3 regions of the Butyricimonas sp. Marseille-P2440 genome follow, and region 1 is predicted to be linked to each of the others. Evidence: riboswitches for the same ligand, from Rfam matches in the RefSeq annotation. Region 1 holds a riboswitch; each other region holds the start of a gene.

Evidence for each region. Region 1 has a riboswitch for cobalamin ahead of BN8899_RS06480 (ABC transporter substrate-binding protein). Riboswitches for the same ligand answer to the same signal wherever they lie in the genome.
Region 2: another riboswitch for cobalamin. It lies ahead of BN8899_RS06860 (ribonucleoside triphosphate reductase); the one in region 1 lies ahead of BN8899_RS06480 (ABC transporter substrate-binding protein).
Region 3: another riboswitch for cobalamin. It lies ahead of BN8899_RS17165 (TonB-dependent receptor); the one in region 1 lies ahead of BN8899_RS06480 (ABC transporter substrate-binding protein).

The regions. Positions count from the first base shown of each region.
Region 1 is NZ_LT594609.1:91,165-102,081, reverse strand. It holds gene BN8899_RS06500 (aspartate-semialdehyde dehydrogenase) at 1-75, opposite strand, end outside; gene BN8899_RS06495 (lipid A phosphoethanolamine transferase) at 448-2,145, opposite strand; gene BN8899_RS06490 (BamA/TamA family outer membrane protein) at 2,162-3,325, opposite strand; gene cobI (precorrin-2 C(20)-methyltransferase) at 3,414-4,136, opposite strand; cobalamin riboswitch at 4,207-4,401, shown strand; gene BN8899_RS06480 (ABC transporter substrate-binding protein) at 4,422-5,576, shown strand; gene BN8899_RS06475 (iron chelate uptake ABC transporter family permease subunit) at 5,608-6,624, shown strand; gene BN8899_RS06470 (ABC transporter ATP-binding protein) at 6,639-7,652, shown strand; gene BN8899_RS06465 (hypothetical protein) at 7,617-7,832, opposite strand; gene BN8899_RS06460 (MFS transporter) at 7,936-9,081, opposite strand; gene cbiD (cobalt-precorrin-5B (C(1))-methyltransferase CbiD) at 9,186-10,917, opposite strand, start outside.
Region 2 is NZ_LT594609.1:197,995-208,911, reverse strand. It holds gene BN8899_RS06900 (AAA family ATPase) at 97-933, opposite strand; gene BN8899_RS06895 (DMT family protein) at 1,040-1,408, shown strand; gene BN8899_RS06890 (ABC transporter ATP-binding protein) at 1,414-2,232, opposite strand; gene BN8899_RS06885 (FecCD family ABC transporter permease) at 2,234-3,250, opposite strand; gene BN8899_RS06880 (TrkH family potassium uptake protein) at 3,410-5,224, shown strand; gene BN8899_RS06875 (potassium channel family protein) at 5,250-5,918, shown strand; gene BN8899_RS06870 (ABC transporter substrate-binding protein) at 5,906-6,739, opposite strand; gene BN8899_RS06865 (anaerobic ribonucleoside-triphosphate reductase activating protein) at 6,785-7,411, opposite strand; gene BN8899_RS06860 (ribonucleoside triphosphate reductase) at 7,402-9,543, opposite strand; cobalamin riboswitch at 9,640-9,825, opposite strand; gene BN8899_RS06855 (PKD domain-containing protein) at 10,162-10,917, opposite strand, start outside.
Region 3 is NZ_LT594610.1:1,455,573-1,466,489, forward strand. It holds gene BN8899_RS17165 (TonB-dependent receptor) at 1-1,477, opposite strand, end outside; cobalamin riboswitch at 1,600-1,802, opposite strand; gene guaA (glutamine-hydrolyzing GMP synthase) at 1,975-3,504, opposite strand; gene BN8899_RS17175 (sodium-dependent transporter) at 3,756-5,102, shown strand; gene thiE (thiamine phosphate synthase) at 5,288-5,917, opposite strand; gene thiM (hydroxyethylthiazole kinase) at 5,919-6,713, opposite strand; gene BN8899_RS17190 (carboxypeptidase-like regulatory domain-containing protein) at 6,796-7,980, opposite strand; gene BN8899_RS17195 (hypothetical protein) at 8,180-8,830, shown strand; gene BN8899_RS17200 (hypothetical protein) at 8,836-9,198, shown strand; gene BN8899_RS17205 (peptidylprolyl isomerase) at 9,389-9,826, shown strand; gene BN8899_RS17210 (golvesin C-terminal-like domain-containing protein) at 9,894-10,917, opposite strand, start outside.

The DNA of each region.
Region 1 (10,917 bases):
GAAATTTCTTTCTTCTAAAACCTGCAACATTTTTCTCCCCACGAGTCCTGTTGCTCCTACTACTGCTACTTTCATTTTGAATGGATTTTTTAATGTTTAAATGCCTGTTGTGGCATTTTTGATACAAGTTAGTTTTTATTACCGGGTCAAAAATAGTGAATAAGCCTTGCTTCGGCAATAGGGAAGAGGTATTTTTTCAACACGGTTGCCTTGTGTTAAATATTTAACATCTTTCGGGATGCCTCCTCTCTTCCCCTACTCTTCTCCCACTCTTCCCCTAGTTTTCTAGGGGAATTAGCGTGTTGATATCATATTATAAGTTTATTGTTGTTCTATTTAAATAGAATAGCAATAGAATAGTAATAGAATGACAATAGAATAACGGGTAGGGAAATGTGCGGGAAGACTAGGAGAAGACTAGGCTAAGAGTGGGATAACAAGGATTGTTTAACGGGAGATGTCTACCGTGCAGTCCATACCCCTGTGTTTTACCATTTCCTTGTCTTGTTTTTTTAGACCCACTTCATAGTAATTGATCGGGGTGTCGTGATCGCCGAGGTACATACGCGGTTGCCGCTTGAATACCGGGTTGACAAGCGAGAGTTCCGGCTCGAAGTGTGAGGTGTTGATTTCGGCAAGGTTCAACAGGGTATGGAAAATGTGGTTCGTGGCAACGGGGGCGTTGCTGTTATAGCGTGCCACCTGGTAGAAATTGGGGCGAGCCTCGATGTAGTTGTCCGAGAACCAGATCAGGAACGGGATGTGCAACTGGTAATAAGTCGGGATGGGCGAGGCGTGCAGGAAGCGTTTCCGGCTGTCGTCGAGCAGGTCTTCCCCGTGATCGGGGGAATAGATCATGGTGGCGTCGCTGCCGGATTGCTTTAGAATCTCGATCACGTTGTACAGGAAGTTGTCCGTGTACAGGATGCTGTTGTCGTAGGCGTTGACGAGTTGCGTTTTGTTTTTGTACTCGATTTCCGTGGCGTTCGCCGGGGTAAAGCGGGCGAACTCTGCGGGGTAGCGTTCCTTGTAGTTGAAGTGCGACCCGTAGGTGTGGAACACGATCAGGAGGTTGTCGTTTGTCAGGGAATCAATGTAGTGGCGCATGAGCGGCAACATTTCCTCGTCGTAGTTGTTTATCGTGATTAACCCGCCGTCCTCGATGGGGCGGATGTTCACGTAAAAGTCCGCCTCTTTACCGAAATAGTCGGTAAACGAGCGATTGGGCACTTGATTGGAGAGAAACACGGTTTTGAAGCCCGCTTCCTTGAAGGCTGTCAGAACGCTTTTCTGCGTGTATAGTCGTTCGTAGTGGCAGGCGTCCGCTGCGGAAAGGATGAGCGGCACGCTTTTGTGCGTGGTGTTCGATTGCGTGATGGCGTCTTTATATAGTACGAGTTGCGATTCCTGCTTCAATTTCGGGTTGGTTTCCCGCCCGTAGCCCCACAGTTCCCAGTTTTCGGCACGTCCGGCTTCCCCGATGACGAGGACGTATATTTCCCGGCGTTCATGGGCGGAGTCCCTCGTGGCACGGAACTCGAAATCTTTGGAGGTGACGGGATAGTTCATGCTGCGGTTCCATTTCTCGCAGGCAAAGTAGAAGTTGTACATCACGTTCGCGGGGTAGATGTCTGTTTTGACTTCGTAGGTATTGTCCCGTCTTTTCTCGTAAGCGGTAAGTCCCGCGCTGATAATAAGGAGGACGATGCCCCACGTGATCATCTTCCGGCGGAAGGCGGCAGGGCGTACCACCTTGTGGTGGACGGCGATGGAGGCAAGCGTGATGACGGGGACGTAGAGCACGCACACGATGATGATGGAAGGCCAGATATTGCCTAACAATTCACCCGCCTCGGAGGCATTCGTGGTGGGTAGGTTCAGGAACATATCCACGGCGATGACGGATTCCCCGAAGAGGTAGAATAGCACGAGCTGGAAGGCGTGCAGGATAAGCACGGGTATGAGTATCAGTTGCATGATGCCCGCCCGTTTGAGCAGGGAGAGGACGATCATGTAAATGCTTAACGGCGCGAGAATGAGGATGACTTTTCCCACGAGGGAAAGTGGTTCCGTGAATAACAGGCAAAAGTTCGGGACGAGGTTCAACACGATGAAGAGCCAAAACAAGGTTTTGCTCTTTTTCACGAAGTTGACAATTCCCCTAGAAAGCCTCGTTAATATTGAAGTAGAATGCTTTGACGCCTTTGCCGATTCCATAGTCTAGTCTTACGTTAATTCTATTTTTAAATTCCCAACGGTAACCGATACCGTAAGTGGGTAAAGTTTGATCCCATTTGAACCCGTCCATGTCCGGGAACACGTTGCCGGCACCTCCCCAGAGGGTGATCCCGTGGCGGTTGTATATCTTTTGCCGGAGTTCTACCTGTGCCTGTACGAGGTCGTTGTCCCGATAACGTCCCTCGTAATAGCCTCTCATGCTGTACGAGCCTCCCATCAGGGCGACCATGCTCCACGGGGTGTCCCCGTAATTGAATATGCCCTGTAATTGCGATGCCACGATAGCTCCTTTCCAGGCTTTCCTGTAATACCGGAAGTCAAAGCTGGTGCGTTTGAAGTCCTGGTCGTTGCCGAGGAAGCCGGGGAAGAACTGTTGTTCCAGTTGTACGAATATTCCTCGTGCCGGGTTCGGGATGAAGTCCCTTGAATCATACGAAATGATGATACCGGGTCCGAAGGTGGTAACGTTCTTGGGGGCGCCGTTCAAGTAACTGATGTCGTCGAAGTCTTTCGCTACCACGTTACGGAACATGAGGTTAGGGCCCACGTACAGGTTAGGCGCCAGCCGCCAGAGGAATTCGAATTTGACTTGTTGTTCCAGGCGTTTGTATTCGGTACTATTGTCGCTGTGTCCCGCCTCGTAACCGATACCCCAGAATTCGCTGGGGAACGAGAAAAAGTACATATTGGCGTTGAGCCGGAAACGGTCTTGCGGGAAAATGACGTTGCCTCGGATACCCAGCAGGTAGAATCCCGTGGTGGTGATGTCCCCGTAAATGGAAATGTTGGATGGGGATATGCTCTTGTCATTCCGATCGATGCGAAATAACCCGGAAGCGACTAGCCCGAGCCCGAGTTTCGTGTCACTCGAGAAGTGGGGGCCCCCGATGACGGAGAAGTCGAATCGTTTCTCTTCTTTTTCTTTGTTGGCGTCTGCGAAATAGCGGTAGAAGCGATGGAAGAAACCGTTTTTCGAGGTTGTCGTGTCCGTGGAGCTGTTGGTTGCCAGGTTATTGTCCTGGGTTTGACCAAAAACAGAGAGCGACAAAACGCACAATAACGTGATATATAACGTACGTAAAATCATTTTAGGTTGATAAAGTTATATTAGCATAGATTAAATAATCATTCGTTCCGTGATTACGTTGTACGCAATATTTGTGCCAATTGTTTAGTTAGCCGAGAGAGTTTCTGCCCGCGGGACGTATAATCATCAGGGAGAAATAAGGGAAATCCATGTCGAGAAGGCTGCTCGGTTCCGTTTCGTGGCGTTCGTCGGGAGTGCCCACGTTCTGGTAATAGTGAAACTCGGCGGGGGGATTCCGGCGAATGAACTCGTGTACTTCCCGGGTGCACTGGGATAGCTTCATGATGACAGCAACGTGGTTCGTGGCTATCAACTCGCCGAGTTCTTCCGGGGTGGTTTTGCCCGGCAGGACGACCAGCCGTTCTTCCTGTTTCACGATATGAAGCCCCGATGCGGCTCCCGCAGCGATGAATGCGGGGACTCCGGCGATGACGGAGATAGGAACGTGCATGGATGCTAGTTTCCCGAACATGTAATTCCCCGAGGAGTAGAAGCCGGAGTCGCCTTCCGCCGTGACGGCAACGGTTTTGCCCGTGGCGGCAAGTGACGCCACTTCCATGCTGAGGGCGTCATAAGCCCGGTTGGCAAGCGTGCGGTCTTTGGACATCGGAACGTGGAAAAGGCTGATTTTGGTAGTGTCGACAGGTAACGCTTCGATGATGTTCCGGGCGTATGATTTGAAGTTGCCTTCTTTGTCTTTCGTGCCGGGACAATAGATCACGTCGGCTTCTTGCAAGGCTTTCAGTGCCTTGACCGTGATCAGTTCGGGGTCGCCTGGCCCCAGGGATACGCTAACGACTTTACCTTTCATATGATGAGTTTATAAACTGATTTCGGGTGCAAAAGTCGTTAAAAAACGGATACGCTCAAAATAATATTTATATATTTGCAGGCGTCTTGGTGCTTCCTTGTTGGAAGAAAAGGGAATCCGGTGAAATTCCGGGGCTGTCCCCGCAGCTGTAAAGTCGTTTCCTGCCTCGAAGGTGGGCAGATCTTTTCGGTAAAACCACTGGATCGAATCTGGGAAGGAGAAAAGATGACAAGCCAGAAAACCTGCCGGACGACACGAATGATTAATACTTTCGGAGGAAAAGAGATGAATGGATTAGTACGTTTATTATGTTTTTTGTGTGCCTGCGGCGTGTTCTGCTGCTGCAAGTCAGGCACGGGTAAGAAATCCGCGGATAAACAAGCGGTTCAGGCGGGGAAGGATTCGATTCCCCGGGTTCAGATTAGATATGCCAAGGGGTTCTGGTTGGAATACCGGGAAGGGTATGCCGTGTTGAATATCAAAGACCCGCAGGAGAGTAGTCATACCCATTACCAGTACGTTTTGATTCCCCGGGGGACAAAGGTACAAACCCCGGCGGAGCTGCCCGTGGTGGAGATCCCGGTGCGGAGCGTGGTGTGTATGACTTCTTTGCAGTTGTCGAATTTTATCAAGCTGGAGGCGATTGATAAGGTGGTGGGGATTACGAGTACCCGTTTCCTTTTCAACGGGGAGATGCAGCAACGGGTAGATGAGGGGAAGACCCGCCGTATCGGTATCGAGGGAAACTTTGACAACGAGGTGATTATGAGCTTGAATCCCGATCTGATGCTGATTTCTCCTTTCAAACGCGGGGGATACGATGCCGTGAAGGATATTGACATTCCTCTGGTGCCGCATCTCGGTTACAAGGAGATGACCCCGCTCGGACAGGCGGAATGGATTAAGTTCGTGGGGCTGCTGTTGGGGATGGAAGATAAGGCTAACGGGGAGTTCGACCGGATAGAGAACCGGTATAATTTGCTGAAAGCCCTCGTCGGAGAGGTGAAACGCCGTCCGGTGGTGTTTAGCGGGGAGTTGCGGGGAGGGGTATGGTATGCAGTGGGAGGCAAAAGTTTCTTGGCTCAGCTTTTCCATGACGCGGGGGCGGATTATTTCCTGAAAGATGATCCCCGGTCGGGCGGGGTGACACTAGACTTCGAGACGGTGTACAATCAAGCGGAGAGTGCCGATTACTGGCGGATAGCGAATAGTTTCGCCGGGGAGTATTGTTATGACGCATTGAAGGCTCAGGACGAGCGTTATGCGGACTTCAAGGCTTTCCGGGATAAACGTGTGATCTATTGCAATATGCGTGAAAAGCCGTTTTACGAGAGTATGCCTGCCGAACCGGAGGTGGTACTTGCCGATATGATTCGGGTGTTCCACCCGGAGATATTGCCCGATCATGATCCGGTGTATTACGATCTGCTCAAAAAGTAAAGGTATGGGACGAGGACGGAATACTATATGGATGTTTTTTATCACGGTGTCGATCGTCGTGTTTCTGTTGTTGAATATGTTGCTGGGTTCCGTGTCGATCCCGTTTTCCTCGGTATGGAACGTGCTGGTGGGCGGTGGTGACGAACCGGTGGCATGGCAGAATATTATATTGAAATCCCGGTTGCCACAGGCGTTGACGGCGTTGGTGGCGGGTGCGGGACTTTCTATCAGCGGGTTACAGATGCAGACTATTTTCCGCAATCCTTTGGCGGGACCTTCCGTGTTGGGTATCAGCTCGGGGGCGAGCTTGGGGGTGGCTTTTGTGGTGCTGTTGTCTGGTAAGTTGGGTGGGGTAGCTTTGAGCCGTTTGGGATTTATCGGGGAGGTCGCCTTGTCGGTGGCGGCTATCGTGGGCGCCCTGTCGGTCATGGGGTTGATCGTGTTCGCTTCCCGGAAGATACGGGGAAGTGTCACGCTGCTGATTATCGGGGTGATGATCGGGTATATCGCGAATGCCGTTATCGGGGTGTTGAAGTTTTTTAGCGTGGAGGAAGATATTAAGGCATACGTGATCTGGGGATTGGGTAGCTTTGCCCGGGTGTCGGGAAACCAGATGATGTTGTTCGTGACGATCATGGCGGTGATTATACCCCTGTCTTTTCTACTGATTAAACCCTTGAATTTGTTGATGCTGGGTGACGGGTATGCCCGTAACCTGGGACTGAATATCAATCGTGCCCGGGTGTGGGTGATAACCTGTTCCGGGGTATTGACGGCGATCGTCACGGCTTATTGCGGTCCGATTATCTTTTTGGGATTGGCGGTGCCTCACTTGTGCCGGGCGATATTCCAGACTTCCGACCACCGGATATTGATGCCGACCTCGATGCTGGTGGGGGCGTCGCTGGCGTTGCTTTGTAATCTAATTGCCCGTTTGCCGGGGTTCGAGGGGGCTTTGCCCGTGAATTCGGTGACGGCATTGGTGGGTGCCCCCGTGGTGGCATCCGTGTTGTTCAGGAAAAGGAAGAGGAATGAGGTGGAAATCTGAATAAATTTTAAACTATGTCTACGGTTCGTTTGGTAAATCTTTCTATCGGGTACAAGAGTAAGCATGACACGAAGGTGGTGGCGGAGGGGATTTGTACGGAGATAAACGGGGGTGAGTTGACTTGCCTTTTAGGGGCGAATGGGGTTGGAAAGTCCACGCTGTTGCGAACTTTATCGGCTTTTCAGCCCAAGTTGAGCGGCGAGATTTTTATCATGGATCGGGAGCTCGGGACTTATTCCGACAAGGAATTGTCAAAAACGATCGGCGTGGTGTTGACCGAGAAGTGCGATGTCCGTAACATGAGTGCCCGGGAGTTGATCGGTATGGGGAGAAGTCCTTACACGGGTTTTTGGGGAACGTTCGGGGAGGAGGATAGCCGGATCGTGGAGGAGTCGATTGCTTTGGTGAAGATCGAGAATCTGGCATCCCGCATGGTACACACGCTGAGTGATGGCGAGCGGCAGAAGGTAATGATTGCCAAGGCTCTGGCTCAACAGACACCCGTGATCTTTTTGGATGAGCCGACGGCGTTTTTGGATTTTCCCAGCAAGGTGGAAATCATGCAATTGCTCCATCAGTTGACCCGGGAAACGGGAAAAACGATATTCCTTTCCACGCATGATCTTGAACTAGCCTTGCAGATTGCCGACAAGATATGGCTGATGGATAAGCAACACGGTATCACGATAGGGACGCCGGAAGACTTGGCTTTGGAAGGTCACTTGAGTAGTTTTTTTGCCCGGAAGGGGATTGTCTTTGACATGGAAACCGGGTTATTCCGGATCGAGAATCAATATACTTCCCGGATTCGGTTGATCGGGCACGGGCAGAAGTATGCCATGGTACGAAAAGCGTTGCAGAGGAACGGTGTGTTGGCGAACCGGAACGTGGAGGCGGACGTGTGGGTGGAAACGGGAGATCTGACGACATCGGGCTTCAAGATTAATGCGCCCGGGAAGCCTGTTATGGAGGTGGCAAATATCGCGGAGTTGTTAAGCGCGGTGGCGAACGTGTTGCCGAGAGGGTAAAAAATAAGGCAGATCCTTATTCAGATCCGCCTTATTCCGTTTGCGGTTGTAAACTTTCTTTGACTTGTGTACCCTGTTAATGTTCACGGGGTGGAGATGTTCCCTGATCTCTTCTTCTCTCCGGGCTTTCCTCATGGCTTTCAAGTAGTCTGCCCGGGTAATTTTGGTTTTGTTTTTCATTGTAAATTGTTTTCGCAAAGATAGTAACCTTTGACGAAGGTTGCAAATTCAGGTGAAATCGTATTCTGTAATGGCGTTTTTTTGCACTTTCTGGATAAATCGGCTACATACGTTTCTCGTGATAATACAACGTGTAGAGTGCAATTGCCCCGACGATGGCGCAAGGAATTCCTGCCAAAGCGGGTGAGGCCAATCCGAAGCCATGTTTGATGACCGCTCCACCTAGTATCGCGGCAACAGCATTGGAAACATTGAAGGCTATCTGTATTCCTGCACCGCCAAGCATCTCTCCTCCTTTGGCATAGCGTACAATAAGATACTGCAACGGTCCCCCAAGACCGAACAACAAACCCGGGGCGATGAATGCGAATAGCAGCGATGGGATTTTATAGCTGGCAAACATATACATCATTGGCATAAGCACGATGGTGAGGGTCGCGATGATTGCTGTAACGATAGAGGGGGTATATTTGTCCGATAGTCGCCCGGCATAGAAATTGCCGAATACCATGCCTGCACCGACTAAAACCATGATGAATGTCATTGAGGATTCGGAGAAACCGGCAACTTTTGTCATGATCGGGGATATATAGCTTAGCCAGCAATATACGCTTGCCTGTCCGAAAAAGACTCCGGCATATATCAGCCACGGGGCTGGCTTTGACAGGAACCGGAACTGCCCTTTCATGCCGGAATCAGGTAGTGGCGACAGTATGGGTACCCAATATTTTATCGCGATGAATGTAATTAACCCGAATAAGGCAACCATTCCGAAAGGTAAACGCCATGAGAGTATATGACACATAAAAGTAAAGCCCGGTACTCCGATCAGGTTTGCAATGGTCATGCCGCCAACAAGAACCGCAACAGCAGATGCCCCTTTACCGTTATCAGCCAATTTAGAACAGACTATGGCACCGGCACCGAAAAATGCCCCATGGGGCAAACCGGCAATAAATCTTGCTGACAGCAGACAAACATAATTGGGCGACAGGGCAACCAAGGCATTTCCAACAGCTATTATAGCAGCTAGTAGTAACATCAGACGGCGCAATGGAAATTTGCGAAGGAATAACAATGATGGCGCTCCTACAGCCACACCTGCCGAATAGGCAGAGATTAAATGCCCAGCCTTGATGATGCTTATATTTAAGTCATTGGCAATATCACTCAGAATCCCCATCATACCGAATTCGACTATCCCGAGTGCAAACGTACCAAATGCGAGTGAAAGTAACGATTTCTTCATGACGATCTTTCCTTTGGTTTTTAGCCCACAAAAGTACTTAAAAATGTGAGTTGCGATTTTTTCCAGTACTAATTTTTAAATGAAAAATCAGTGCGTATTTGTCGTTAATCCGGAATAAGAATGATCTCCAGTCGAGTGTCGGTTAGCAGAGGGAGGCAGTGGGAGTAACAATGCTGCACGAGAGTGTCGAAGAAGGCGGGGACGTCGGCGAAGATGTCCCATAGTTCACGGGCGAGGGTGATGTCGGCAATGCGGGCGATGGCAGGAGCGGGACAGTGGCTCTCGGAGGCAAGGCGGGTGATGAAGGCTTTGTTCATGACCACGTGTTTGCTGTGCGTGTCGAGGTTGCCTTCGGCGAGTTTGACGGCTTTGCCGATCATGATGCCCATGGTGACGGAAGCGATGGACTCGGCTTCTGCTAGTTTGAGGGTTTCGCCGATGAAGTTGCCGTAGTGGATAAAGGCTTGCTGGGGTAACTCGGGGAAACGGGCACGGAGGGTCTTTTCGCTTTTGGCTCCGGAGTTGATGACGATACGGGAGCAACCGAGGGCTTTGGCTACTTGTATTTCTTTACGGATGCTGTTGACAAAGGCTTCCGAGGAGAAGGGGCGAACGATGCCGGAGGTGCCGATGATGGATATACCACCCGTGATGCCGAGGCGGGGGTTGAATGTCTTGGCAGCGAGTTCTGTACCGCCGGGGACGGAGATGCGGATGTCGATGCCGGAAGTGACCTCATGATGATGAATCATGCGTTCCGCTTCCCGGATCATCATGGCTCGGGGAGTGGCGTTAATAGCGGGATCGCCGAGGGGGATACCCAAGCCCGGGAGAGTGACTGTGCCAACGCCTTCACCGTGCAGGAAACGGATGCCGGGGGTATCGGACAGGGATACTTCCGAATAGATGGTGTAGCCGTTCGTGACATCAGGGTCGTCGCCGGCGTCTTTGGTGATGCCACAGGTGCAGGAGCGTGAGGCAAAGGTACACGAGGCGACGGGGAAGGTGATCGTTTCGTCGTTGGGAAGGGTGATCGTGGCGGTATGTTGCGGCATACCCGAGAGAAGTCCTTGCAGGGCGGCAACTGTGGCAGCCGTGGCGCAAGAACCCGTGGTGAATCCGCTGCGCAGGGGATAGAATCCCGGCACGAGTCGTTCCACCCGGTAGCGTAGTCCGTGTTCGCCGTTCACCGTGTAGAAACTTTCCGGTAGCGGGGGACGGCGGATAACCAGCACGGGGATGCCGAGGCTTTTGGCGGCGGCGATCTTCTCGGAGTAGAATCCCGATTCTCCGCTTTCTTTGGTGAGTATGGCATCCGGTTGGATTTCCCGGAATAGAGCTAGTTCGTCTTGTTCATTTTGCCAAAAGAGTAATCTTTCCCGGGGAAAGCCAGCCCGCAGGGCTAGGGCGAGTGATTCTTCCCGATCGAGCACCCGGAACCAGCAAGGAGTCTTTTCCCAGTAGCGGCGCATTTTAGTGATGGTCTGTACTCCCGAAAGGGCGAGAAGGTTGCGGATATGATGTTGTTCGAGGAATTCGATGGCGTCGTCAAAGGTATCACACCAGAGGAGTGATTCGTCCCGCTCGGGGTAAAGGCGCTCGAAGCGAATCACGGGGAGTTCAAGGCGTTCGGATACGGTGGCGATATTGGCGTGCAGGAGGCTGGCAAAGGGATGGGCGGCATCGACAATCAGGCGGATGTCATGGCGGGAACAGAAATCTGCTATGGTGTCGGCATCCATACCTCCGGAGACACGGGAACCGTGCTTGCACTCGATTTGCTGCGTGTCGCTCTTGGTCGAGTAATAATAGGGGGAACCTGCCTCGTCAAGTACT
Region 2 (10,917 bases), 110 kb from region 1:
AAGATTCAGATCGGCTCTTTCCTCCAATACATGGAAGGAGGGGAGGTGATAATTTTCAATCTGAAATCTAAAATCATAAATCTAAAATTAGTTGGATCATGGAATTAATAAGTCTTCGATAAACACAAGTTTGTCACCCCATCCGTCACCGAAAAGGCTTGGAGAGTGCGTGGACGTGATGATCTGGCAATGTGGGTTCAGTTTTTGAATTTCTTCAAAAAGACGGTATTGCCACTCGATGTGCAACGATATTTCCGGTTCGTCCATGAGGAGGATGTACGGTTGTTCATCCATAAGGAAAACCCGGAGCAGGATAATCAGCAATTGTTTTTCCCCGGAAGAGAGTTTGTACAAGTGGATCATCTCGTTGCCATCCCGGAAGATCAGTTGATTCGTCATCGGGTCTATTTCTATCGTTTTCCCGGTGCCCGCGAACAGGTGGTTTACCGTGTCGTAGAAATTCCGGATACGGCGGTTGATCTTTTCTGCCTGGTCAGGGAAATTCGTGGCTCGGAGGCGATAGTCGGAGAAAGAATTGTTATTCTCACCCACGCTGTACACGATCTCTTTCAATTCGCTCAACAAGGGACTGTCTTCCTTGCCCATTTTCCGACGATCCCGGATAGGTACGTCGAATGTGCTTATCTTCAGGTAATTTACTCCCGATAGCTTTTGCCTGACAGAGGCAACGGAACTCTCTTTGCGGAAAATAGTATCATTCCCGTCAATCGTGACTTCCGCCTCGATATTATACAGTTTCAACCGTTTGACATCGGCAGACAACAAGGCGTCGATAATATTGAAGAACGTCGTTTTACCGCTACCGTTAATACCTGTCAGGATATTCACGTCTGGATTCAGATTCTCCCATCGGAAACTATACTTTCCCCATATATTGCGAATCTCTATTTTTTGGATTTTATTTGCTTTCATGATTCCGGTACTTAAAGTTTGTCCCAATCGTTATCAACAAAGGTAATAAATTTTATACTTTTGTGTCGGTTTTAGAAAATCATTTCATGGATTAATATTTGATCGTATGCAGGGAATTTACGCGATATTGTTATTGATTGTTTCCAACATCTTTATGACATTTGCCTGGTATGGGCACTTGAAATTGCAGGAAATGAAGTGGATAGACGGCTGGCCCCTTTTCGGTGTAATTCTTTTCTCGTGGAGTATCGCTCTCTTCGAGTACTGTGCGCAGGTGCCGGCTAATCGCTTGGGATTCATCGGTAACGGGGGACCTTTTTCTTTGATGCAATTGAAAGTTATTCAAGAAGTAATCACCTTGGTTATTTTTATCATTTTTTCGCTCCTTTTCTTCAAAGGGGTGACATTCCAATGGAATCACTTGGCTGCTTGTGTCTGTTTGGTACTTGCCGTGTACTTTGTTTTTATGAAATAAAGTTTTTACAGGTCAGGACTTTTTCTTAGGTGAAGGTGATGCTTCTCCGACACGGGAAACACGCATGGTTTGCCGGAGAGCGGGTTGCTTTGGGTTAGGACTAAAGTGTCATACACGCTTTCAATATTCTCGTAAGTAAGCACTTCTTCCGGGGTCCCGGCGGTGTGGATGCTTCCCTCTTTGAGCATGATTAACTGGTCGCTGAACTCGCTGGCGAGGTTGAGGTCATGGATAATCAGCAACACAGTAAGGTTCTTTTCCCGGTTTAGGAGTTGCACGAGGTTAAGAATCCTCATTTGGTGCGATATGTCAAGATGGGAAGTCGGTTCGTCAAGCAGGAGTATTTCCGTTTGTTGGGTAAGTGCCCGGGCGATGGCTGCCAGTTGTTGTTCGCCACCGCTAAGTTGGTTCATGAGTTTTTTCCGTTTCTCCCATATCCCTGTCAGTCGCATATTTTTCTCGGCAATGGCATAGTCCTCGCTGCTTTCGAAAAGTTGTAGCGGGGCATGGTATGGCAGGCGTCCCATGAGCACGTAATCTTCAATGGAAATGAAATCTGCTTCCACGGTTTGGTTGACAATGGCAATTTGCCTTGCCCTCGCCTTGTGCGTCATGCGGGTTGCGTCGTTGTCGTTTATGCGTATGGAGCCTTCTAGCACGGGCAACATCCCGGTGATGGCACGGAACAGGGTCGTTTTGCCCGCCCCGTTGGGACCGATAATAGACGTCAGCTTACCCCGTTGGACGTTGAACGAGATATCGTGTATTGTGAATTTGTGACCGTAGCCGCACCGGAGGTTTTTTATTTCTATCGCGTTTTCCATATCATGCTATCGTTTTTTCCGTTCGGGTATTACTCATGACAAGGATAAAAATGATGCCGCCGATGATGCCGGTAATAACCCCGATCGGAAGTTCATTGGGGGCAATAATCGTTCGGGCGAATATATCGGACAGGATCAGGAAAATGCCTCCCCCGATAAAGGAACTCGGTAGCAATATCCGGTAGTCGGAACCAATGATAAAGCGCATCAATTGTGGGATAATCAATCCCACGAAACCGATAACCCCGACGATGGAAACACAGATTCCTGTGAGCAGCGAACTGAGCAAAAATAGTATTTTGATAGCTCGGTTGGCATTAATCCCCAGTTGAATCGCCTTTTCCGACCCTAGGCGCATGGCGTTCAAGGTTGGTGTGTAGAAAAATGCCAGACATAGAACGACGAGGCTGGTCGTGGAAATCAGGGTGATGAGAGCCGGGGCGGTTTCGTTCAGGGAACCCATGATCCAGAATACGATGCCGTGCAGATTCTCGCTTTTCGTGATGGACATGATGAGCAACATGAGCGAGGAGGAGATAAAACTAATCATCACTCCTGTCAGCAAAAGATTGTGGATGCGTACTTTGCCCCGCCGTATCCCGAGCGTGTAGACAAGAACGATCGTCACGAGTGCCCCGATGAATCCGGCAATAGGAAGTATCAGACTGCCGTATAGGGTATGCAATGACATCACGATTGCCGCGGTGACCCCCACGGATGCCCCTCCCGATATTCCTAGGGTGTAGGGCTCTACGAGCGGGTTGCGGAATATTCCTTGCAAGATAACTCCCGACAGGCTTAATGCCCCGCCGACAATGAATCCGAGTATGATGCGGGGGATTCTTAATTGGCGCAGGATATTTAAACGAACATCATCCGGATCGCCGTTCCAAAGCTGAAAAAGATCTTGTATGGAAAAACGAATCTCCCCGAAGCAAAGTCCGGCAATGATACTTCCTGCGAGCAACAGTAGCAAAAAAGCCAGAAAGACAATCCATTTGTAATATTTTCCTTGCATGGGAAATTTATTTGTTAAGATATAGCGGTTTCCGGTACAAAGATGCGAAATATTCATTAAACTTGAAAGTTATTCTTGTATTCGTCCAGTGGAACGAGTTTTTGGTACTTTTCTGTAACTTCATGCGGGGATTGACGTTAAAAACTAAAAAAAGATGTTATGCTCTCGGTGGAATTTCAATATAGGGTAAGAAAGATTTACAAGTCGCTCAAGCACTTGGTGGAAGTGGTGAGCAACGTATTATTGTTTTTGGCTTCATTTCTGGCGATCATTCTGGTGATTTATCGCTTCGGGTTTAGGATGCCCGACACGTATTCCCACGAGATATACTATACTTTCCGGGAGATCATGCATCTTTTCCTGGCGCTGGGTTTGCTTCGTTTCCTGTTTAATTTTAAGCTGTTGCGAGCGGAGAAAGGTTTCTGGATAGAGGTATTGGCGTTGCTTTTCCTGTTTGCCTTGACCTTATTCTCGAGGCATTTTGACAAGCCGGATTCCGGGGCGATCAGTCCGCTACTCTTCAAGGTGGAGCGGATATTGACTTACGGGGTGGTGTTGCTGTTAAGCATCATCCAGCTCTCGAAGCAAATATTCGTCGTCTTGCGAAGCCGGGTGAAAACGGAAGTCCTTTTTGCCGGAAGTTTCTTGTTCATTATCTTGTTAGGATCGGTATTGTTGAGGTTGCCCAATGCCACTTACGAGGGCATTAGTTTCACGGATGCGCTTTTCACGTCGACGAGTGCCGTATGTGTGACGGGGTTGACGGTTGTGGACACGGGCACCACGTTTACTTTGATGGGGCAAGTCGTCCTGTTATTCTTGATTCAGGTCGGGGGGATCGGGGTGATGACCTTCACGAGTTTTTTCGCCATGTCCTTTTTAAGCGGTACTTCTTTTCATGACCAGTTGATGATGAAAAATCTTCTGAACGAGGCTTCCTTGAGAGATATTTTCCGGACAGTCGTGTACATCGTGTTGACAACCTTTATTATCGAGGGCATCGGTGTGTATTTGGTATATTTGCAGGTACAGAATGTGGCGGACATCGGGAATAAAACGTTTTTCGCTTTGTTCCATGGTATCTCGGCATTCTGTAATGCGGGCTTCTCCACGTTGCCCGGCAATCTTTACGACCCGTTGATACGCCATCTGTATGGATTGCAGGTGATCCTGGCTTTCCTGATTATTTTCGGGGGTATCGGTTTCCCAATCTTGTTCAATTACGGGAGATTGCTGCATTACGGTATCCGGAACAGGGTGAAATGTATGCTGGGAATGGGGTACAAGGTTGTCCATGAACCCCGTATCGTGAGTACGACGACCCGCATCGTGTTACCCACGACGTTGGTATTGCTGGTCGTGGGGACGGGTTTATTCTGGATATTCGAAGACCACAACGCCTTGGAAGGAATGTCCGTGACGGGAAAGTTCGTGACTTCGTTCATGGGGGCGGTGACTCCCCGTACTGCGGGATTCAACAACGTGGATATGTCTATTCTGCACCCGTCCACCATTTTCCTGACCATGGTGTTGATGTGGATTGGTGCGGCGCCTATGTCCACGGGTGGCGGTATCAAGGTCACGACCTTCGTGATCGCGTTGAAAAATATCTGGGCGAACCTCACGGGTAACGACCGGGTGGTGGTAGCCCATCGGCAATTGACCCGGGAGAACGTGAACCGGGCACATTCGGTGATCGTGCTTTCCGTGCTCTGGATCATTTTAGGCACATTCGCTATTATTTTGTTAGAACCGACGGCAACCATCACGCAGGCTGCTTTTGAGATTATATCCGCGTTAGGTACGGTTGGATTGACGCTGAATCTGACCCCGACCATGAGTGTCGCCGGGAAACTTGTTGTTGTTTTCACGATGTTCGTCGGTCGTGTCGGTCTGTTGACCCTCTTGGCTTGTTTCATCCGTCGTCAGGAAGCAAAATTGTATACTTACCCGGACGACACGGTAATACTCTAATTTTAATTCTCAATTTTCAATTCTTATGAAGTGCATTGTATTTGGATTAGGAAATTTCGGGGTTGCGTTATCGCAGCGGTTGACGAAAAGGGGCAACGAGGTATTAGGCGTTGACTCGGATATCAGTAAGATAAATTTGTACAAGGAGGCGATCACGAACACGGTGGCATTGGATGTGAAGAATGCGCAGGCATTGCAGACCTTGCCTTTATTGGACGTGGATGTCGTGTTCGTCGTGTTCGGGAAGGATTTCGGGACCTCGTTATTCGTGATAGCCTTGTTGAAACAATTTGGCGTGAAACGTATCGTTGCCCGTTCCATCTCGCCCGTGCACAAGGTGATCTTGCAATCCATGGGGATCACGGAAGTGATAAATCCCGAGTGGGAATATGCCGATTTCTTTGCCACGAAAGTAGAATTGGGAACTACAGTTGATTCCTACGTGGTGGATGACGACCATCTGGTTATCGAGTGGGAAGTACATTCTACTTTCTTGGGGAGAAAATTGGAAAATGCCAAATTTGAGGAAGAGTTCGGCTTGAAATTGATTGCCTTAAAACGCTATGATCCTAAAGCCGGTAAAGCTTTAGTCGTGGATAATCCCCCTGCCGACCTCGTGTTCACGGAAAAGGATGTCCTCGTATTTTTCGGACAGCCGAAGAATTTCCGTAAACTCGGGGTTCAGATAGTATAGGGGGTAGGCGTTATTTCCTGCTTCATCAATTGAATCAACTCTTCCACCGTCTCCACGAACGTGACAGGCGTGGGGCTGCAAATATATTGATCCAACGGAAATATTTTATTATTCTTCACGGCATTGAGGCTTTTGATCTCTTTCCATTTGGTGATCTCGTTTTCGCCCACGATGCCCATGCCCACGACAAAAATGATGTCTGGGTTTTGGAGAAGAACGAATTCTTTGGATACCATGGCATTGTCAAGGTCTTGTGCGATGTTTACCCCTCCGGTTTGTTGGATATAGTCGTGCATGAACGAGCCGGGTAATGCCGAGAATAGCGGGTCACAACCGATCTCCATGAATACTTTGGGAGGATTGTTGAAATTGATTCCTTTTTTCAGGTTTTCGAGTCGTGCTTTGCATTCCTTCACGGTAGCTTCCGCCTTGTCAGCTTTGCCCGATATCTCACCCAGGGTGATAAATTGCTGGCATATCTCCTCGAAGTTTTTGGGTTGGTTCAGGCGTTTGGTTTTTATACCCATGCGCTCGAATCCCTCGAGTACTTTCGGGGGAGTCAATCCGCTGGCGAGCACGATGTCCGGTTGCAGTGCCACGATCTTTTCCATGTTCACGCTCACCGCGTCAGCCACGACCGGGATAGAATCCGTCGGTTCCGTGATGCAAAAGCGGGTACAGCCCACGATGTCTTCGTTTGCTCCCAAAAGGTACAGGTTTTGCGTGATGGAGGCGGCAAGCGATACGATACGTTTATGCTTTTGCGAGTATCCGGTGATTGCCGTGATAAGTAATATGAATAATAAAATGAACTTCTGCATGATCTTGATATATAAAATGAGGGTGTAAAAGTAATATTATTTAGTTTATTCGTGTATGTGTTTATCCAGAATATCCCCGTCCCGGAACTCTTGAATGACGTAGTGTGAACCCGAGAATTCTTTTTGTAAGCTTTGTATTTCTTCGGGGCTTTGCACTCGTGGGATAACCGTCGTCCGGAATTGGTATTCCAGTCCGGAGGTTTTGATAATCCGGATAGATTCTTGTATCTTTTCCAGCAACGAGGCAGTCATCGTGTAATTTACCTTTCGGTAACCGGGAAGCGAGAGTGAGGATTTGATATCCATAGCCACGGCATCTATCCACTGTCCGGCGATCAATTGTTGCAAAACCTCCGAGTTCGACCCGTTCGTGTCGAGTTTCACGGGTAACCCGAGGGCTTTTATTTTTTGGATAAACGGGAGCAGGTCTTCGTGCAACGTCGGTTCTCCCCCGGATATGACCACCCCGTCGAGCCAATCCCGCCGTTTGTTGAGGAAGCCGAATACGTCCTCTTCCTTCATGTCCTGTGTCTGCCGGAGTAATTCCGGCAGTACAAGAGATGGGTTGTGGCAGTACCCGCAACGGAAATTGCATCCTTTCGTGAATATCACTGCGGTAACTTTCCCTTCCCAGTCAATCAGGCTTTGTTTGACGAATCCTCCTATTCGCATAATACGCTTTCTTTTTTCTGGACGCTCTTGTCAAACAGTTTCCGATCATTGAACTCGGCTCGTTTCCCGTTGTTCCATTGGCTTACGGGACGCATGTAACCTACAATCCGGCTGTACACCTCGGAGGATGCCCCGCAATGCGGACATTTGAAATGTTCTCCCGCGATATAGCCATGCGAGGGGCATATGCTGAATGACGGCGAGAGCGTGATATAAGGCAATCGGAAAGTAGACGTCACCTTGCGAACCATGTTTTTCGCCGCTTGCGCGGAGGTCTGCTGCTCCCCGGTAAACACGTGGAAAACGGTTCCACCCGTGTACAGCGTTTGCAACTTGTCTTGTTGGTCAAGAGCCTCGTACAGGTCATCCGTGAAGTTCACGGGCAGATGCGTGGAATTGGTATAGTAAGGTTGTGCGCCTTGCTTGTATTGCTCGTGGTTCGCAACGATAATATCGGGATATTCGGCAGTGTCGAGCAGGGCGAAACGATAAGAAGTACTCTCTGCCGGGGTTGCTTCAAGATTGTATATATTTCCCGTTTCATCTTGGAATTGCGTCAATATATCCCGCATGAAGTGCATCACCTTTTGGGCGAACTCCATCCCGTCCGGGTGTGAAATGGGTACCCCGAGAAAATTCATGCAACACTCGTTCATGCCGTTGATGCCAATCGTGGAGAAGTGGTTTTTCCAGAAACAACCGTAGCGTTCCCTGATATAGCGTAAATAATATTTGGAATAAGGGTACAGTCCTTTCTCGGTATAACGTTCAATCACTTTGCGTTTGATTTCCAGGCTTTCCTTGCTGATCTCCATCAAATGGCGCAAGCGTTGGAAAAAATTCTCTTCCGACGCGGCTTCATATCCCAGCCGGGGCAGGTTGATGGTTACCACTCCCACGGAACCCGTCAGCGGGTTGGCGGCAAACAATCCTCCGCCTCGTTTCATTAACTCCCGTTTGTCCAGCCGGAGGCGGCAGCACATACTGCGCACGTCGTCCGGCTTCATGTCGGAATTCACGAAATTGGAGAAATAGGGAATGCCGTATTTTGCTGTCATCTCCCAGATGCCCTCGTAATCCGGGTTGTTCCATTCAAAGTCCGGGGTAATATTGTACGTCGGGATGGGGAACGAGAACAGGCTGCCGGAAGCATCGCCTTCGCTCATCACCTCGGCGAATGCTTTGTTGAGCATCGTCATTTCGGCTTGGAAATCCCCGTACACTTCTTCTTTCACTTCACCGCCGTGCACGATATGTTCGTCTTTCAGAAAATCGGGTACAGTCAAATCCATCGTGATATTGGTAAAAGGTGTTTGGAACCCGACCCGGGTCGGCACGTTCAGGTTGAATAGAAATTCCTGCAAGCATTGTTTCACTTGCTTGTAATTCAAATTGTCGTAGCGGATATAAGGAGCGAGGAACGTGTCGAAGTTCGAGAACGCTTGAGCCCCGGCGGCTTCGCCCTGCATGGTGTAGAAAAAGTTCACGATCTGCCCGAGAGCCGTGCGAAGGTGTTTTGCCGGGCTACTCTGTGCTTTTCCCTCTACCCCCCGGAATCCGACCGTCAGCAAGTCTTTCAGATCCCAGCCTACGCAATAAACACTCAGGAATCCCAAGTCGTGGATATGCAAAGCCCCGCTTTTATGCGCTTCCGAGATACGTTCCGGGTAGAGTTGGCTCAACCAGTAATTGGACGTGATTTGCGTCGCTATATGTTGATTCAGTCCTTGCAGCGAGTACGAGGAATTGGCGCTCTCTTTCACTCTCCAATCGCTCAATGACAGGTAATTATCCATGACTTCTATATTTGTCAGCAGCGTCTTCGAGTTGCGTATCTGCTCGTGTTGCTTGCGGTAGAGCAGGTATGTTTTCATCAATTGCAGGTCGCCGTGTTGGAACAGAACGAGTTCCACCGTGTCCTGGACTTGTTCCACGTGCGGAAGCTCCCGCTCTGGGGTGTTCGCTTCAAGGATTTGCACGACTTTATGACACAATTCCCGTGCTGTTTTACGATCGGGCTGTCCGATAGCTCTCGTTGCCTTGAAAATGGCTTGTTCAATCTTTTCCGGTTTGAAATCGCAAATTTCCCCGTTGCGTTTCACGATTCTTGAGAACGTGGTTGATGTTTCCATGATTAAAATTTTAATAATTAAAAAATACTTCGGGGAAAACACGAGAAAGGATCGTGTATGGCAGAGAATTGTCTTTTTCGCTTTTCACCCGAAAGCTCCAATTTATTTGCAATCGGCAGGTCTTCTGACTTACTCTCGCTTTTGAATCTCCTTCCCATCGACAGCGTGACAGTGGATTATTGATTCAAGCGTTGAATAGAGCTTACAGCTACGGGTATAGTGCGGGATTTTCACCTGCTTCCCTGTTCGTCACCGGAGTGAACCGAATGCATGGCAAATGTATGATAAAATAATTGTATTTCAATAGCAGTTTTCAAATAAAATAATTTCCTTGAAATGTATGTATTGTTAATGTGATGAATTATAATTTGTTGTAACAAAAATTGGATAACTTTTTGGATGGATGTGTTTTGTTGTCTTTTTGAATTCGGAAAATTTATGGCCAAATGTGAATGAATGAATTTTTGAATAGAGTTGATTATTTCGTCCGGTCTTTGGCTATGAATACTTTATAGGGTTACGAGATACTTGACAACATAGTACGCTCCTTTTAAAAAGTAAAACCCGATTGCTTGGATTTGATTAGCAATCGGATTTTTTCAGAATGATAGTCTATGACTATTTTTTGTTGGGTTCTGCCGCTTGCAATAGACGGGGAATGGGTAGAGTGTTCCTCATCTCCTCATAGTCAATGGGGGACAGAGTCCATGCATCCCAAGAAAGGTCTTCCAAAGAACGATAGATCACGAAAAAGTTGGAATAGTCGAATTCTTCGGACTCCGGAACTACGTTGCCCTGTCCTAGCCAATAAGTGGGATAAGCTTGGTATAGCCCTCCTAACCAATAATCTTCCGGATCAACGGGTTTCAAATTATCAAAGTCTTGAGATGAAAGTTCATAGAAGCCGTCAACAAAGTTGTCTTGAGAGATTGTCAAGTTCCCGTTACTTACTTCAATTTTTCCGTCATTGTTTCCATCATAGCCAAAACCGATAATATAACTGCCCGATTGAGCAATATAGAGGCGGGGATCTGCTTTCGCGATCGCCCGCAACATATCGATACCTAGAGGTTCTGTCCCTTTTTCCCAGCGATATCCCCATGCGAGAAAGAAAACTTCGTCATCTGTAGGTTCCAGCATATTGGTACCGGTGATCCATTGAATTGCGAGAGCAGAGCGGTTTTCACCTTCTCCTGTCCAGTTTTTTATGTTGGCGAAACGGAATTGACCGTCAGATACGTTGATTGTCAATGTGTCGGCATCGGAACCCACGGAATTGGTTGCCGTGAGGATGATCCGGTATTCTCCGAAATCTTCGGGAGTGAATTTATAAACAGTGTCGGTGGAAACTTGTTCTCCTTCGAGTGTCCAAAG
Region 3 (10,917 bases), on a different contig from region 1:
CCTGAAATTCCAAACGCTCCAACCATCTATTTTCCGGCATATAGGCATACGTCACCCCTACATTATATTGGTTCGTGTATTCCGGATCCAAGTAAATATTCCCGATAAAAGTATAATACAAGTCATTCAATGTCGGCATCCGGAATACACGTTTATAAAATGCTCTCACGTTAAAATTATCGGCACGAAACGGTTGCCAAGAGGCAACCACCGTTGGGGTGTATTCCTGTACGTCATCTGCCGCCCCATTCTCCACCTTCGTGCGCTCGTGTACGAAAGTTCCCAACACGCTCGCCTGCAACTTGAAGCGTTCAAAATGCAAGGTTGTAGCAGCAGCAACCAAAGTCGTGAAACGCTTGGGATAGACAAAATTCACCAGATCTGCGTTCAACTTATTCCATTGGAAATCCACGGAAAGATTCACGTTCCAAAACGGGAATATCGTGAACATATTGGCAACGGAAAAATAGACTTCATGCTGCCGGAAATGATTGTTCACATACATCGTGCTCACATCTAACCGCGGATCGGATAAATAATGCAAATAATCGTATGCATACTTGCCATTCACGAGCAGGCTATAAAAATTGAAGTGTTTTTGGAAAGTACCTTGCAAGAAGAAATTGGAATCCCATTGCCGGTCTTGATGCTTGAATTTACCGGGTTCCTCCCGCACCGAAGCCCCCGGATACCCTCGCTCCGAATCGTAAAAATAAGCTTTTGCCTTCCAGTCTCCGTTGTTTACCTTCCCGAACAAACCGTATTCCACGCGCAAAGCATTCACATCCCCGTTCCGGCGCACCTCTGTCGTGTCGTACCCGTTTTTCTTTTTATACGAGAACTTGTATTTCCCTGTCGTGTACATATATTCCGCACTCAAAGCCCCGTCCACCTTTTTCCCTAAACGATGTTCCCACAAGAACGAGGGATTTGCTACACCGAAAGATCCGGTCTTGAATGTAAACTTGGCATGATGTTTCTCACCCTTCGCAAATCGAGGTACCCGACTCGTCATATATATGGAACCGGCAGAACCGAAATCTTTTGCCGGTTGGAATATTGCGCTCCGCTGTCCGTTGTAAAGAGTTATCGCTTCCATGTTGTCCAAGGAAAAACGCCCGAGGTCCACCGTACCGTTTTGAGCGTTTCCCAACTCGACCCCATCGTAAAACACCCCTACATGCTGCGTACCCATAGCCCGAATATTCACGGTTTTCAAACCTCCTATTCCTCCGTAATCCTTGATTTGTACCCCGGAAAAATAACGCAACGCATCCGCCACCGAGTGAACGCTTAATTTTTCCAACGCTTTTCCCTCCATGACCTGCACCGGTATCACTTCTTTGCGCACCCTCGGAGCAGACACTTCCACCTCGTTAATACGGTACGTCTTGGTTGAATCCACTTGCTGCGCACTCGAAAAACAAGGGGCAACAAAACATGACGAAATCAGTACTCCTAATACTATTAGTTTCATCTTTAGCCGTTATAAAAATACAACAGCTCCCCAGTACTCGAATAGATACAAATACCTACAATTATCTATTACAACAAAAATATGATAAAAAATACCTGCATCCAAGCTCTAGTCCCAGAAAGCTTTAGATCAACGATATTGGCAGGTCTTCTGACTTACTCCATCTTTAAACGCCCTTCCCATTTCATGTTGAAACAGTGGATTTGAGTCGTGTTCAAAGATTTTAGTAGAGCTTACAGCAGCGGGTCTGTTCAAGATTCTCACTTGATTCCCTTTTCACCACACGCTTGAAACAAGGTGTGACACCAAAATCGCTGCAAAAATATATAATAAAAGCAATACAATCAAATAAAAAAAGGAAAAAGAATTTATTTTCAATATTTAATTTTACAACAACAATAAATTTATCGCTTATCCCTATAAAATTGATCAGAACAAAATAATCCCCCTGAATTATCTGACTGAAATTCAAGGGGATTTTATTTATTTTTAACGAATTATTCCCACTCGATGGTGGCTGGCGGTTTGGAACTGATGTCGTAAACAACACGGTTGATTCCCCGCACGTTATTGATAATCTTGTTAGATACTTTTGCCAAGAATTCGTAAGGTAAATGACACCAGTCGGCAGTCATTCCGTCCGTTGATTCCACGGCACGCAGGGCAACGACGCTCTCGTAAGTACGTTCATCTCCCATCACGCCGACACTCTTGACCGGTAATAAGATTGTACCCGCTTGCCATACTTTGTCGTACAATCCCTCTTCCTGAAGCATAGATATGTAAATATGATCGGCTTCCTGTAACAATCTCACCTTTTCTTTCGTGATCTCGCCCAAGATACGGATAGCAAGCCCGGGACCCGGGAAAGGATGGCGTTTCAGGAATTTATCCGCTAACCCGAGGCTCTTGCCCACCCGACGGACTTCATCCTTGAATAACAGACGTAAAGGCTCTACAATCTTCAATTTCATGTAATCGGGAAGACCGCCCACGTTATGGTGCGATTTAATGGTTTGCGACGGACCGTTTACCGACGATGATTCAATCACGTCCGGGTAAATTGTTCCCTGTCCCAACCATTTGGCATCTTCTATCTTGTGTGATTCCTTGTCAAACACGTCCACAAAAGTAGCCCCGATAATCTTGCGTTTCTTCTCGGGCTCCTCTATTCCGGCAAGACGGGAAAGGAAAAGATCCCCGGCATCCACGCCAACGACATTCAAGCCTAACTCCTTGTAGTTCTCCATCACGGAAGAAAATTCATCTTTCCTGAGCAACCCGTTATCGACAAATATACAAGTCAGATTCCTACCGATAGCCCGGTGCAATAACATAGCAGCCACAGTGGAATCTACTCCCCCCGACAAACCTAAGATTACACGGTCTTCGCCTAATTTTGCTTTCAATTCGGCAACCGTGGTCTCGATAAAAGAATCAGGAGTCCAGTCCTGTTTGCAACCACAAATGTCAACCACGAAATTCTTTAATAATTCGGTTCCTTCCGTGCTATGATATACTTCCGGGTGGAACTGGATACCGTACGTTTCCTCACCCTCGATCCGATAGGCGGCATTCTCCACGTCAGCCGTACTGGCAACAACGGTATAATGTGACGGCAATGTTTCAATCGTATCCCCGTGCGACATCCATACCTGTGAATGTTGGCTGATATGCTTGAAAAGCGGACAACCGTTATCCACGAAGGACAAATTTGCCCTACCGTACTCTCTCTTGTTGGAAGCCTTCACTTCCCCCCCGAAATAATGAGCCAGATATTGTGCCCCGTAACATACTCCCAACAAAGGTAATTTTCCCTTGATGGAAGACAAATCCGGCCGCGGAGCCTTCTCGTCCCGAACGGAGAACGGACTGCCCGAAAGGATGACACCCTTCACGGATACATCAAGTGCCGGATAATGATTAAAGGGATAAATCTCGCAATAGACATTCAGTTCTCGCACGCGTCTCGCGATCAATTGCGTGTATTGAGAACCGAAATCAAGTATTAAAATCTTCTCTTGCATTGTGAATCGCTTATTTTATTTTATCGCGAAGATAACTTTTTTCCCCGTAACTTTATAGATAACAGTTTCAAAAAGTTAGCGGAAAAGAGTTTTAGATTACAAGTTAGCAAGTTACAGACCGCCGGAAAGTTGAAAGTAAAAGCCCCCGGCGTGTAACCTGATGCCGCTGTAAATCGTAATTTTACTTGTAATTTGCAATTTACAATTAAAACCTGTAACCTGTAATCTGTTAATCTATAACTCTTTTTAAGATGCACAACACGAGAGATAGTTTCGGCTCCAAATTCGGGGCAATCGCCGCACTGGCTGGCTCTGCAGTCGGATTGGGTAATATTTGGAAATTTCCTTACGAGGCAGGAAACAACGGCGGCGGAGCCTTTTTGCTCGTGTATGTCTTTTTCACTATCGCAATCGGACTCCCGGTAATGCTCTCGGAGTTCGCCCTCGGCAGATATTCCGGTCGGAACGCTTTCGGGACATTCGACCGTTTGGAACCAAAAACACCCTGGCGCTATTTCGGGATTCTCGTGTTGCTGGCTGCCACGATGATTCTTTCCTTTTACGGCACGGTCGCCGGGTGGACGTTGGAATACGTGGTGAAATCACTTTCGTTCTCGTTTCATGCCGGTTCCGAGGTGAACTTAAACGACCTGTTTAATAATTTTATCTCCAACCCGTACAAGCCCGTGTTCTGGCAAATCATTTTTATGGTTCTCACTGGATTTATCGTGTTGGCAGGCGTAAAGAAAGGGATTGAAAGATACACGAAACTAATGATGCCGTTGTTATTCGTGTTAATCGTGATCCTAGGGATTCGGGCGTGCACGCTGGATGGAGCCATGGAAGGTATAAAATTCCTGTTCTTGCCCAAGTTCTCGGAGTTGACTTCCCAAGGCGTACTTTCCGCCCTCGGGCAAGCGTTTTTCTCTCTATCCATCGGTATGGGAGTTCTGTTAACTTACGCGTCATACATCAAGAAGAACGAAAATCTAACCTCCATATCATTACAAGTCATCTGTGCCGATACCTTGATTGCCTTGTTGGCGGGTATCGCTATATTTCCAGCCGTGTTCGCCTTTAATATCGCCCCGGACTCAGGTCCCGGACTGGTATTCCTCACGCTGCCCCAAGTGTTCCAAAGTATGGCATTCGGGCAATTATGGGCAATCCTGTTTTTCCTTTTACTAACCATGGCTGCTCTGACGTCGTCGATCTCGCTACTGGAAGTGATCGTTGCTTTCTTCGTGGAAGAGAAGCATATCAGCCGGCGCAAAGCAACCATTATTTCAACGGTTATCGTCACCCTGTTCGGCATCCTGTGCACTCTGTCATTCGGTCCCTTGAAGGATGTACATATAGGAAATCTTTCCATATTCGGAATTTTTGATTTTATCAGTTCCAATATCCTGCTTCCCGTTGGGGGAATCCTTATTTCCGTTTACGTGGGATGGCGATTCGATCGTCACTTATTGATCGCCGAGTTGACTAATGACGGTCAATTGAAATTATGGCTGTTAAAACCGCTTATATTCGTGTTGAAATACGTGGCACCCTTGTTTATACTGGTTATACTTTTGCATTCGTTAGGTGTGTTCTAGAACTACCCAAAACCCAATGAAAACCCAATGAGAATCCGAGGTAATAATCTCCCACCGCCGTTCTCCCTACAGTTCCCCTGTTAGGTTGCTATATTCTTTGATATAGCAACAATAGAGCAAGCCTGTAGCCAAAGTGGCAGTGAGAGATGTTTACCTCGGGTCTTCACCGAATTCTCATTGGGTCTTCATCGAATGTTTGGCTCGGGAATAAGCTGTATCAGTTCTCGAGCTGCTTTCTCCGGATCGTCAGACCCGATGATCGCAGAAATCACCGCCACACTATCCGCTCCCGCTTGAAAAATAGAGGCGATATTATCGGGATGAATTCCCCCGATAGCCACCAACGGATGGCGTGACACGGAACGAATCCATTGAACCCCTTCCAATCCCCACTCCACTATTGTGTTTGTTTTCGTCGTGGTAGAAAATACAGGACTGGCGGCAATATAAGTTACGTCGTACCCGTTAGCTTCAAGCACCTGTTCCCGGCTTTCTACCGACAAACCGATTATTTTTCCTTCCGGAAGCAATCGTTTTACCCGCGAATAGGGCATGTCACTCTGTCCAACGTGTACCCCATCCGCATCAGCAGCCAGTGCCACGTCTACCCGGTCGTTGATAATCAAGGGAACATGATAAGGGGCTAACAGTGCTTTCAAACGAATTGCCCGTTCTATAAATTCTCGTGTAGAAGATTCTTTTTCCCGCAATTGCACCATCTTTACCCCTCCTTTCACGGCTGCTTCCACCGTGCGATAAAGATCTTTACCGTGAAGCAAACCTTCATCGGTAACCAGATAAAGCCGAGCATCCATATCATTCAGAAATTCGCACGTATTGCATGAATTGCTCACGTGTCAGATTATACATCACGTCGTATAAATTCAATTGTAAAGTCCCCGGACCTTTTGACATTTCCGCAGCTATCTCCCCGCATATACCCATGAAAGCTGTAGCGCTCACGGCTGCCATAAACTCGTCTTCCACCACGGCGGCAAAAGCGCCTAAAATAGCCGTAGCCGTGCATCCCAACCCGGTAACTTTTTCCATCATCGGGGAACCGTTGTGCAGGTACACCACCCTATCCCCCAAAACCACTAAATCTGTTTCCCCGCTCACGCAAACGACACATCCCACCCGACGGCTCAATACCCGGGCTGCCTCTAGGCTATTTAACGAAGATTCGGTACTATCCACCCCTTTGGAGGTCGTGGATAAACCTGCCATAGTCATAATCTCGGAAGCATTTCCCCGGATATATCGCGGAGTTCCGGCAGACAGTATATCCTGAAGAACTTTATTCCGGAAACTCGTAGCTCCCGCCCCCACGGGGTCGAGTACCACGGGATGATGAATTTCATTAGCTCGCCGAATGGCCGCTTTCATGGATTCCACAGTGAAACGGTCTAACGTCCCGATATTTATCACGGTTGCCCTGCACAAGGCAACCATCTCGTTTATTTCTTCCAAAGCGTGCGCCATGATCGGGGAAGCACCTGCAGCCAGCAAAGCGTTTGCCGTGTTGTTCATGACGACGTCATTCGTGATATTGTGTACCAATGGAGCTTCGGCTCTCATTTGTTCGATGTTCTTCCAAATCTGTTCTTTCATAGCTTATAAAAAATGATGGCACGTGTGGCTGGAATTCAAAATCTTTAAATCTAAAATAAAAGTCCCCGATTGGGGACTTTTTTTAATCTTCTTCTTCCAAATATATCGTGTAACGATCCCAGAAATTCTTGTCTGTCGGCACTTCTTCATAATACACCCGTCCAGCAATAGGAGTTGTCTTGTTCACGCTTACCTTAGTCGTCTGGTATTGCATCTCTCCCTTTACTCGCTCGCCACCATCCAAGTAAGTATATACCACGCTCACCCCGCTCAAAAAGTAATAAGAACTTACTTTTTTGTAATTGGTTGTGATCGTAGCCATAACCTCGTTGCGGGGACTGTCGCCTGCCAATATCAGATTTCTTCCCAAAAGGTTAAACGCGGAAGACGTGATCCGCATCACGTTCTTGATGACAGCATAATTCTTTAGCTCCACGTATATCTCTCCGCTGTATTTCATCACGAAAGCCGTACCGGAATTCGACAGGGAAGGTTTCAAGCATTCGTAAGACACGATCTGCACGGAATCTCCCTCGTACATGAATTTACCTTTGCTTTTCAGTTTGAAGTCCCTGTAATTCTCCAAATCCAAAATATTACGGGTATTGCGCACTATATCCGCCGTGATGATATCATCAAAGAAAATCAACCCGTCAGTAGCGGAAGTCGATTCATCGCTCCGGCGCACTTGCGAGAAATTATAATTTAATGCCTTAAACGCCTGCTCCACGTTAGAACGTTTGTATCCTTCGCTATCATAAATCTCCACGATAGCCTCTTTCGATTTTTTCTCCCCATCATTCACCCGTACTCCATACTCGAAATATCCCTCGTAATTATAAGGGCGAGGAATGTAGTTTCTCCCGATATTGTCCACCACGTTCTGCAATAACCTCTTCAACACCAAGGATTCTGCTGTCACGTCTACCTCATTAATCCCGTAAGTCATCGGTTTCAAAAGTATCTGAACCTCTCCTTTATCCCTTGCCTCGTATAGTTTCATTTCAACGGCAGAGTACCCGACAGCCGAGACTTTCATCGTGTAAGTTGCCAATCTTTCGGAAACGATCAATTCAAACAGCCCGTCCATATCCGAAGCTGCCCCGGCAACCGTACCGAGAATCCCGATATTGGCAAATTCTATCGGCTTGCGTGTAACTTCATCCAACACGACGCCCTTCACCCGTATCTTTCCATCATTCTGAGCCTGAACGGCAAACAATACTCCAAAAAACAAAACGAGTAACGAGAGGATTTTCTTATTCATAGCAATTATATTATTCTGTAATCATTTTCTATCGCGAATATATAAATAAATATGTATTTGACACACGAATTTGACAACTGGTCACGAGTCATTAACAATAAATTAAGATTCTGCCACCTCCTATATTCTTTGTTATACACAAATAATTTACTACTTTTGCCACACAACAATAGAAAAAGTTCAATTTAAACATTTCAGTATGAGAAAAGGGTTATTTTATATATCAGGCATTTTGATCTTCACGTTACTTTTCTCCTCTTGCGTTTCAAAAAAGAAATACGAGGAGTTAGCACGAGCAAAGAGAAGCGTAGACAGAGAAGTGGCAACATTGGCAAATGATAAAAAGACTCTGGAATCCGAAATGCAGAAACTCAAGGCAGACTTCAACGCCGTTCGTTACCAGTTGACCGCAAATAATGCAGCTAAAGACAAGCAAATTGACGATCTTTACGTGCAATTGCGTACTCTGCAAAGCAAGGAATCCGCTTTAAAATCCGAATTGAAAGATGTTTCCGAACAGGTAAAATCAAAGGTAAAGGATAACGAGGGACAATTGAACGGTTTGCAACTTCAATTGAAAAGAACTACCGAAGAACGTGACCTGCTTCAGAAGCAATTGGCAGAATACAAGACCAATGCTGACTGGGATAACCGGAAATTAAAGAACGAGGTGGAAACCATCAAGGCAAATATCAAGTTCAAAGACAGCGAAATTGCCCGTTTGGAAAAAGAAATCGCCGGGGTGAAAAAACAATTGGCTGACGCCAAAAGTATGCTGAACAAGAAGACTCAAGAAGTCGAAAAGTTGACAAACCAGGTAAATCTATTGAAGAAAGAACTTTCCAAGTAATTGAAATGATTTACATTATCATCAGTATAATAGGGCTTCTAGCGATAGTTGCCCTTTTTACATTCCTCTCCAAATCGAAAAAAAAGACAGAAGAGACTCCTATCATAGCCCCTCCTGCCGATTGCTGTGGGGCTCACGCTATCTGTGAAAAAGGATTGAAAAAAGTAGACGAAAAAATAGAATACTTTGATGACGAGGAATTAGACTTGTACAGGGGTATTCCATCCGACCAGTTCAATGATGAACAAATCGACCAGTTTCGGGAAGTATTATATTCCATTCGCCCGGAAGAATTATCCGATTGGTTTATCAGCCTCGAGAAAAGAGGTCTGGAACTCCCCGACGTATTAAAACAAGAGATAAATTGATTCCGCTTTCCCTGATTACTACAGGTTTATTAATAAATAAATTCAACTTGTAACCTGCAAGCCTGTAACTTGCAACATATAGCAGCCTAGCTGTCATATTACATAAAATGCGTTAAATAACATTAGACAACTTGCTTCCATTCATTTTAAAACCTACATTTGCTAGAGAAAATTCTAAAGCAAATTCGTAATGTATAGAGCAGAAATCGAGACTGAAAAAGGTGTTATGAAAGTCCTTTTTTATGAAAAAGATGCACCCAACACGGTTGCTAATTTCGTGAAGTTAGCCAAAGAAGGTTTTTACGATGGTTTGACCTTTCATCGGGTAATCCCGGATTTCGTGATCCAAGGTGGTTGTCCGAAGGGAGATGGAACCGGAGGTCCGGGATACACGATCAAGTGCGAATTGACCGGAGAAAACCAATATCATGACCGTGGTGTTTTGTCTATGGCTCATGCCGGGCGGGATACCGGGGGCTCTCAATTCTTCATTTGCCACAACCGTAGAAATACGGCACACCTGGATAGAAGACATACTTGCTTCGGGCAAGTGTACGAGGGTTTGGAGGTTATTGACGCCATCCGCCAAGGAGATAAAATCATAAAAATTGTGATTACAGAAGAGTAGCCTGTGTTCTTAGTTGTTTTTAAATAATTCAAAGAAATAGCCGGAGTGTTAGTAATGACTTCTTCGGCTATTTTGTTTCTCTCTGCCCAACATATACCCATTTCACGGCATCTGCTACAATAGAATAACCAGGTTCCCCCTTATCACTTAATTTTACACAATAATGCCCGGGCGTGTAATCGTAAATTCCAAGAGAAACCCAACTATTTTCTTGCTTTGCCTGAACAACTACCTGAGCTTCTCCACGTGTGGAAGAAATAACATAATTGAATGGTAGGAATGTTACATCCGGATTTTGATTTTTAGTAAAAACACCAGAATAAATAAATTTAGGAAGATGCGCAAATACCTCGTATCGTCCCTCTCGTTTCAGATCAACATTCCACTCCACGTGAGTTCCTCCTTTACCAGCACGTCGAATAACTGCACTCCTCACAAATTTTCCGAAAGCATTATGGTCAATAAAAAATCGCCAATAGTCATCAGGAATTAAGCAACTTTTCATATTTTCGTATTTATTGACAACACCTTGTTCTTTTTTCGAGAAGAAACGGGAATAATTACCAGAGTTGACCACTAGAAAACCGGGATCTTCATTATCAACAATAATTTCGTTCGTATCTATCGGGGTATTCGCAACATCAAATTCTCGCACATATTGCAAGGTATCGCATTCCCCTGCTATATCCATCAATTCCGTTCCAATACAATTAGGCATATTGCCACAAGCATTTAAGTCTAAGGCATAATAGTGCGGGCTATCGGGTAAAAGGAGTGATACATCTTTTCCTGTTTTAGCCGGAATTTTAAAACAAATATCCACCGGTTTTGTCTCATAAGCGCTCATCCGAGTCGATCCAGAAACAAAAGGAATATTGGACGATTGAAGATTCACCATTCCGTCAACATCGCTATAATTAAATACCCTAAAACGCACATGTGCCAAAGGAGCTTGCCTTCTATCCTCTTCCTCGATCCTCCTGACGTTGAAATCTTCCACGGTATAAACCGGAAGTCCAACATTTCGATATCCATTGGATAAAATACACGAAAAATCTATTCCAAATTTCTCCTGAAAAGCTTGGCAAATA